Regions from separate parts of the Escherichia sp. MAL-1 genome, predicted to be linked through region 1. Evidence: predicted binding sites of a transcription regulator. Region 1 holds the regulator's gene; the other holds the start of a gene.
What was found. The regulator ArgR, encoded in region 1, controls arginine synthesis, uptake and breakdown. The targets are predictions, from matches to a motif close to ANTGAATAAAAATACANT.

Region 1 (4,216 bases):
CGGAAGGTATCGGCTTTGCGATTCCTTTCCAGTTAGCAACCAAAATTATGGATAAGCTGATCCGCGATGGTCGCGTGATCCGCGGCTACATTGGTATCGGCGGACGCGAGATCGCACCACTGCACGCGCAGAGCGGTGGTATAGATCAACTGCAAGGGATCGTGGTTAATGAAGTGTCACCTGACGGCCCAGCGGCGAATGCGGGTATTCAGGTCAACGATCTGATTATTTCGGTGGATAACAAACCGGCCATCTCTGCTCTGGAGACGATGGATCAGGTGGCGGAAATTCGCCCTGGTTCGGTGATCCCGGTTGTAGTGATGCGTGATGATAAGCAGTTAACGCTGCAGGTCACCATTCAGGAATATCCGGCAACCAATTAAGTCGAGTGCTCAAAACAAAAACCGGAGTCTGTGCTCCGGTTTTTTATTATTCGCTAATCAATTACTTATTAACGAACTCTTCGCCCAGGGCGATATCTTTCTTGAGCGTATCCAGCATACCTTCCAGCGCGTTCTGTTCAAATGCGCTCAGGGTACCGATAGATTTACGCTCTTCTACACCGTTTTTACCCAGCAGCAGCGGTTGAGAGAAGAAACGGGCGTACTGACCGTCGCCTTCAACGTAGGCACATTCGACAACGCCTTGTTCGCCCTGCAGTGCACGAACCAGAGACAGACCAAAACGTGCAGCTGCCTGGCCCATAGACAGGGTTGCAGACCCGCCACCGGCTTTCGCTTCAACCACCTCAGTACCCGCGTTCTGGATACGTTTGGTCAGATCAGCCACTTCCTGCTCGGTAAAACTAACGCCAGGAACCTGTGACAGCAGCGGCAGAATGGTAACACCAGAGTGACCGCCAATAACCGGCACTTCAACTTCGCCTGGCTGTTTGCCTTTCAGTTCCGCAACAAAGGTGTTGGAACGAATGATATCCAGCGTGGTAACGCCGAACAGTTTGTTTTTGTCATAAACACCGGCTTTTTTCAGCACTTCAGCAGCAATCGCAACTGTGGTGTTAACCGGGTTAGTGATAATACCAATGCACGCTTTCGGGCAGGTTTTCGCAACTTGCTGTACCAGGTTTTTCACGATGCCGGCGTTAACGTTAAACAGGTCGGAACGATCCATACCCGGTTTACGCGCTACACCTGCAGAGATAAGAACGACATCTGCGCCTTCCAGCGCCGGAGTCGCATCTTCACCAGAAAAACCTTTGATTTTCACAGCAGTAGGGATATGGCTCAGATCGACAGCCACACCGGGAGTCACTGGAGCGATATCATACAGAGAGAGTTCTGAACCTGAAGGCAGTTGGGTTTTTAACAGTAGTGCAAGCGCCTGGCCAATACCGCCAGCAGCGCCGAGGACTGCGACTTTCATCCTAAACTCCTTATTATATTGATAAACTAAGATATGTTGCTCCGCTGCCGCGACCTTAATCCACAAAATTGCCGTTTACAATGACCACATCTCAAGAATGTGTAGTCACGCAAGTTTAGCGTTTATGCATTTAATTGCCGTAATCAGGAACCTAACTTACGTAATTAACAGTCGCTTATGCATTAGCGCAACATTCCAACAGGTGGTGACAATATACCCTACCGTTCAGCCAAAACAACATCAATTTGATAACAATTAATTTACTTTTAAGCAGAATTTGCATGCCGTGACGCAGGCATGTTTCTCAATAACGAAATTTGATAAAATCCCGCTCTTTCATAACATTATTTCAGCCTTCTTCAGGGCTGACTGTTTGCATAAAAATTCATCTGTATGCACAATAATGTTGTATCAACCACCATATCGGGTGACTTATGCGAAGCTCGGCTAAGCAAGAAGAACTAGTTAAAGCATTTAAAGCATTACTTAAAGAAGAGAAATTTAGCTCCCAGGGCGAAATCGTCGCCGCGTTGCAGGAGCAAGGCTTTGACAATATTAATCAGTCTAAAGTCTCGCGGATGTTGACCAAGTTTGGTGCTGTACGTACACGCAATGCCAAAATGGAAATGGTTTACTGCCTGCCAGCTGAACTGGGTGTACCAACCACCTCCAGTCCATTGAAAAATCTGGTGCTGGATATCGACTACAACGATGCAGTTGTCGTGATTCATACCAGCCCTGGCGCGGCGCAGTTAATTGCTCGCCTGCTGGACTCACTGGGCAAAGCAGAAGGTATTCTGGGCACCATCGCTGGCGATGACACCATCTTTACCACCCCTGCTAACGGTTTCACCGTCAAAGACCTGTATGAAGCGATTTTAGAGCTGTTCGACCAGGAGCTTTAATCTCTGCCCCGTCGCTTCTGGCGGCGGGGAAAATGTTGCTTATCCCTCTCAACCCCCTGCTTTCCCCTGCGATTAATTTAACGAATAGTGCGTTTTACTGCGACATGTCATTCACACAATGAATACATAAGGTAAAAAAAGCACATTATGCAAAATTCATTATCTAATTGAAAAAACTAGAATTAACGATAAATAACCGTATTTTTAATTCTTTTTTGTTATTAAAATTCACATTTTTAACACTTAGTATCAACTGAAACAGTTAGCGCGGTATTAATTAGCTCAATAATTAGTGTATACTTGATTTTGTGATATGGGTCACGAAACAAAGGCCCAGCTAAAAGATTATGTCGAGGTAAAAATCATGAAAATCAAAACCACTGTTGCTGCATTAAGCGTACTTTCTGTTCTCTCTTTCGGTGCATTCGCTGCCGACTCCATTGATGCTGCACAAGCACAAAATCGTGAAGCAATCGGGACCGTATCCGTAAGTGGTGTGGCGTCTTCGCCAATGGATATGCGTGAAATGCTGAACAAAAAAGCGGAAGAGAAAGGCGCAACGGCCTACCAGATTACTGAAGCTCGTAGCGGTGACACCTGGCACGCTACGGCTGAACTGTACAAATAAACCCTCATCGTCTTGTCCGACGATATTGCCCCCGGTTCGGGGGCTTTTTTTTGCGCTAATGACGAACATTAAAACGCAAATGCCCTTCCAGCTCTTCCTCTGCCTCATCAAACAGCAATATTAACGCGCCAAAACGGCGACGCATTTTCTCTCCCAGATGAACAAATTCAATCTCAAGTGGTAGCGGCAGGACATCGTTCATTAACACATCCCATAGTGAGTCGAGATCGCGTACCTTATCTTTCGCCAGACCAAAGGTTTGGCTAAAGTCACGATAAAAATCCTCCTGACTCTCAATCTCATCAAAATCAAAGGTATAAATATTCATCTGTTGCCACCGTCACGTTTCGCGGCGAGTTCTGCCGTGCATCGCTAAGTATAGCCATGAAAAAACCGACGCTTTTGGCGTCGGTTTTGACTTAACTATCGGTCAACGCATGTTGATACTTATGGAGCATCCCCGCCAGCCGATGAACCGGTTCCGTCACCTGCGGTGGAGCTTGCCAGATGCGTAGCTTTTCCTGGTAGATTTCCAGTTCTTCCAGCAACTGACCAAAGTACCGACGACGTTTATCATCGCTACGGGCAGATATCACATGGTCTGCTGTGCGGCGCATTTGTCGGTGAAACGCCGATAAATCCTCGTTAACCGGGATCGGCGCATCACGCAGGCGCTGGTGGGCGATAATCATCGTCAGCGCCAGGCGAAATTTCGGCAAATCCCCTGGGAACTTATTCATCAGCAAAAACAGCTGCTGATAAAGTGCCGGGAGGTGGTTCTCTTTACGACGTGCCACATTGGTAGTCATCGCGGAAACAGCGGCAGAAACAAACTGATTAAGCAGTACACGTCCAGTCCTGTCGCGCGATTTATCCCGCACCAGCAAAATAACGGTGAACGCGAGCACACAGCCGACGATTTGCCCTAATGCGCTGTCGAGAAACTGACTGAAATGGAAAGTCATCGGGTTATCCAGCACGATAATATTTATGGTGCTGGCCAGTGCCCCCATCGAGCCCAGTCGCCGTTTCTGTACTTCTATACCGAGGAAGAATCCCAGCACTGCCAGGCTAATACACAGCAGCAACATGCTCTGTTGGGTATTAGGGATAATCACCAAAAAGTAGAGCAGCCCTAACGGCAGCGCGGCCAGCGTCCCGTAGATAAAGTCGATCGCCACCATGCGTGGATTCGGCAAACGCATTGCCAGTGACGTCACGACCGCAATCATCACCATTGCACCACTACCGGAAGTCCAGCCCGTCCACAGCCAGAAAAGCGTTCCCAGAATGCAGGAAA
Region 2 (4,216 bases), 760 kb from region 1:
GCGTACCCATCGGCATACCGTTAAACAGTGCCGGAAGCTGCTCCGCATGACGCCAGGAGGCGATATCTACCGGACGGCCCAGCGTGCGGGCCGCATCCAGCGCCGCGTTCACTTTCACTATCATGCCGTCAGTAATAATGCCCTGCTCAATCAGTTGTTCTGCTTTCGCGGCGGTCATTTCGGCAATGCGTTGCCCTTTGCCGTCGAGAATGCCGCTGACGTCGGAGAGCAAAATCAGATCCGCGCCCAGCGTTGCCGCCAGCGCCGTTGCCGCCTGGTCGGCATTGACGTTCATCAGTTGCCCTTCGTCTGTTACGCCAATGGAGCTGACCACCGGCAGATAACCGTTCTCCAGCAAGGAGTTGATAAGCTTAGGCGAACCTGGCTGCGCCAGTCCAACATGGCCTAACTCTTCATCAAGCTGGGTCACTTTGACGCTGTCGCCGTCACCGAGAAACAAACCTACGGCCGCAATCTGATGTTTCTTCGCCCATGCCAACAGGGTTTTATTTGCCGTTCCCGCCAGTGCTCCGGTGATAATGTCTATCTGATCCGCAGGCGTCACCCGCAGGCCATTTTTCTTTTTCACCGGCAGATTCAGCCCTTTCATCAGCTCATCCACCACGCAACCGCCGCCGTGCACAATCACCAGCGGACGCTGATGTGACTCACGATAATTCACCAGTGCGCTAAACAGACGTTCCAGCGCCTCTTCACTATCCAGCAGTACGCCGCCCAGTTTGATAATTAATGGATTCATCATTGCACCCTTAAATAAGAGACTGCGTTTCCGCATAGCCGAAACGAATATTGGCGCACTGTACCGCTTGTGCCGCCGCGCCTTTCAGTAAGTTGTCTTCGGTCGCCACAATAATCAGATGCTCGCCCTGAACGGCAAACCCGATATCGCAAAATGGCAGCCCAACGACATTTTTCAGCGCCGGAACGCCTTTGTCATACAGCCGCACCAGCGGTTTATGGGCATACGCCTGCTGTAACACTTGCGCGACTTGCGCCTGGGTCACACCCGATTTCAGGCGGCAGGTAATGGTTTCGAGAATGCCGCGCGGGAAATTGCCCAGATGTGGGGTGAAGATAACGTCAGCACCGAGGTGTGTGGCGATCTCTGGTTGATGGCGATGAGTAAAGACGCCATACGGTTGCAGGCTAACTTCACAAAAGCTGTTTGAAATGGCCGCTTTACGCCCTGCACCGCTCACGCCGCTGGTGGCGTTGATCACCGGCCACTGATTGAGGTCAAGAAGATCGGCATCAATCAACGGTTTCAGCGCCAGCTGTGCCGCCGTCGGATAACAGCCCGGCACCGCAATCAAATTCGCTTCTTTTAATTTATTACCGCACCACTCCGCCAGACCGTAGGCTGCCTGTTCCAACAGTTCCGGGTATTGATGGGTAAAGCCGTAATATTTTTCATAGAAGGTGGCGTCGTTAACACGAAACGCGCCGGAAAGGTCGAACACCACGCAGCCCGCTTCAAGAAACTGCGGCGCTAAATCGTGGCTAACTTCATGGGCGGTGGCGAGAAACACTACGTCCACCCCTGGGCTAAACTCGCTGATATCCGACATCGGCTGCAACGGCAGATCAACGATGCCTTTTAGCTGCGGATGCAAATCGGAGATTAACTTTCCCGCATCATTGCTTTGCGCTGAAACAGTCAAAGCGGTTATGTTCATATGCGGATGGCGATTTACATAGGTCACTAGCTCTGCGCCAGCGTAGCCGCTGGCACCCACAATCAGCGTATTCAACATCGGGGCTATTCACCTTCTTATGTCTGGTTGCCAGGTTAAACGTAAAACATTCACCTTACGGCTGGTGGGTTTTATTACGCTCAACGTTAGTGTATTTTTATTCATAAATACTGCATGAATATTGATACTATCATGACCAGAGGTGTGTCAACAATGAAAAACAAATTACCGCCATTTATCGAGATTTACCGCGCTCTGATTGCCACACCTTCAATAAGCGCCACGGAAGAGGCACTCGATCAAAGCAATGCAGATTTAATCACTCTGCTGGCGGACTGGTTTAAAGATTTGGGCTTCAATGTGGAAGTGCAGCCTGTTCCAGGAACTCGCAACAAATTCAATATGCTGGCAAGTATCGGACAGGGGGCTGGCGGCTTGTTGCTGGCGGGGCATACCGATACGGTGCCATTTGATGACGGTCGCTGGACGCGCGATCCGTTTACACTGACGGAGCATGACGGCAAGCTTTACGGCTTAGGCACCGCCGACATGAAAGGCTTTTTTGCGTTTATCCTTGATGCGCTACGCGATGTCGACGTCACGAAACTGAAAAAACCGCTCTACATTCTGGCGACTGCTGATGAAGAAACCAGTATGGCCGGAGCGCGTTATTTTGCCGAAACTACCGCCCTGCGCCCGGATTGCGCCATCATTGGCGAACCGACGTCACTACAACCGGTACGCGCACATAAAGGTCATATCTCTAACGCCATCCGTATTCAGGGCCAGTCGGGGCACTCCAGCGATCCAGCACGCGGAGTTAACGCTATCGAACTAATGCACGACGCCATCGGGCATATTTTGCAATTGCGCGATAACCTGAAAGAACGTTATCACTACGAAGCGTTTACCGTGCCATACCCTACGCTCAACCTCGGGCATATTCACGGTGGCGACGCTTCTAACCGTATTTGCGCTTGCTGTGAGTTGCATATGGATATTCGTCCGCTGCCTGGCATGACACTCAATGAACTTAATGGTTTGCTCAACGATGCATTGGCTCCGGTGAGCGAACGCTGGCCGGGTCGTCTGACGGTCGACGAGCTGCATCCGCCGATCCCTGGCTATGAATGCCCACCGAATCATCAACTGGTTGAAGTGGTTGAGAAATTGCTCGGAGCAAAAACCGAAGTGGTGAATTACTGTACCGAAGCGCCGTTTATTCAAACGTTATGCCCGACGCTGGTGCTCGGTCCGGGTTCCATCAATCAAGCTCATCAGCCTGATGAATATCTGGAGACGCGGTTTATTAAACCCACCCGTGAGTTGATTATCCAGGTAATTCACCATTTTTGCTGGCATTAAAACGTAGGCCGGATAAGGCGCTCGCGCCGCATCCGGCACCGTTGCCAAACTCCTGTGCCGCAATAATGTCGGATGCGATGCTTGCGCATCTTATCCGACCTACACCTTTGGTGTTATGTATGGCGATTTTTTAACATTTCCATAAGTTACGCTTATTTAAAGCGTCGTGAATTTAATGACGTAAATTCCTGCTATTTATTCGTTTGCTGAAGCGATTTCGCAGCATTTGACGTCACCGCTTTTACGTGGCTTTATAAAAGACGACGAAAAGCAAAGCCCGAGCATATTCGCGCCAATGCGACGTGAAGGATACAGGGCTATCAAACGATAAGATGGGGTGTCTGGGGTAATATGAACGAACAATATTCCGCATTGCGTAGTAATGTCAGTATGCTCGGCAAAGTGCTGGGAGAAACCATCAAGGATGCGTTGGGAGAACACATTCTTGAACGCGTAGAAACTATCCGTAAGTTGTCGAAATCTTCACGCGCTGGCAATGATGCTAACCGCCAGGAGTTGCTCACCACCTTACAAAATTTGTCGAACGACGAGCTGCTGCCCGTTGCGCGTGCGTTTAGTCAGTTCCTGAACCTGGCCAACACCGCCGAGCAATACCACAGCATTTCGCCGAAAGGCGAAGCTGCCAGCAACCCGGAAGTGATCGCCCGCACCCTGCGTAAACTGAAAAACCAGCCGGAACTGAGCGAAGACACCATCAAAAAAGCAGTGGAATCGCTGTCGCTGGAACTGGTCCTCACGGCTCACCCAACCGAAATTACCCGTCGTACACTGATCCACAAAATGGTGGAAGTGAACGCCTGTTTAAAACAGCTCGATAACAAAGATATCGCTGACTACGAACACAACCAGCTGATGCGTCGCCTGCGCCAGTTGATCGCCCAGTCATGGCATACCGATGAAATCCGTAAGCTGCGTCCAAGCCCGGTAGATGAAGCCAAATGGGGCTTTGCCGTAGTAGAAAACAGCCTGTGGCAAGGCGTACCGAATTACCTGCGCGAACTGAACGAACAACTGGAAGAGAATCTCGGCTACAAACTGCCCGTCGAATTTGTTCCGGTACGTTTTACCTCGTGGATGGGCGGTGACCGCGACGGCAACCCGAACGTCACTGCCGA

Region 2: a site for ArgR is predicted at 1,864-1,881, ahead of argC (N-acetyl-gamma-glutamyl-phosphate reductase). Genes of this name have one in related genera too.

Annotation. Positions count from the first base shown of each region.
Region 1 is NZ_CM129609.1:498,621-502,836, reverse strand. It holds gene degS (outer membrane-stress sensor serine endopeptidase DegS) at 1-383, shown strand, start outside; gene mdh (malate dehydrogenase) at 445-1,383, opposite strand; gene argR (transcriptional regulator ArgR) at 1,818-2,288, shown strand; gene yhcN (peroxide/acid stress response protein YhcN) at 2,653-2,916, shown strand; gene ACU8XX_RS02430 (barstar family protein) at 2,972-3,244, opposite strand; gene aaeB (p-hydroxybenzoic acid efflux pump subunit AaeB) at 3,336-4,216, opposite strand, start outside.
Region 2 is NZ_CM129609.1:4,673,079-4,677,294, forward strand. It holds gene argB (acetylglutamate kinase) at 1-763, opposite strand, end outside; gene argC (N-acetyl-gamma-glutamyl-phosphate reductase) at 771-1,775, opposite strand; gene argE (acetylornithine deacetylase) at 1,929-3,080, shown strand; gene ppc (phosphoenolpyruvate carboxylase) at 3,432-4,216, shown strand, end outside.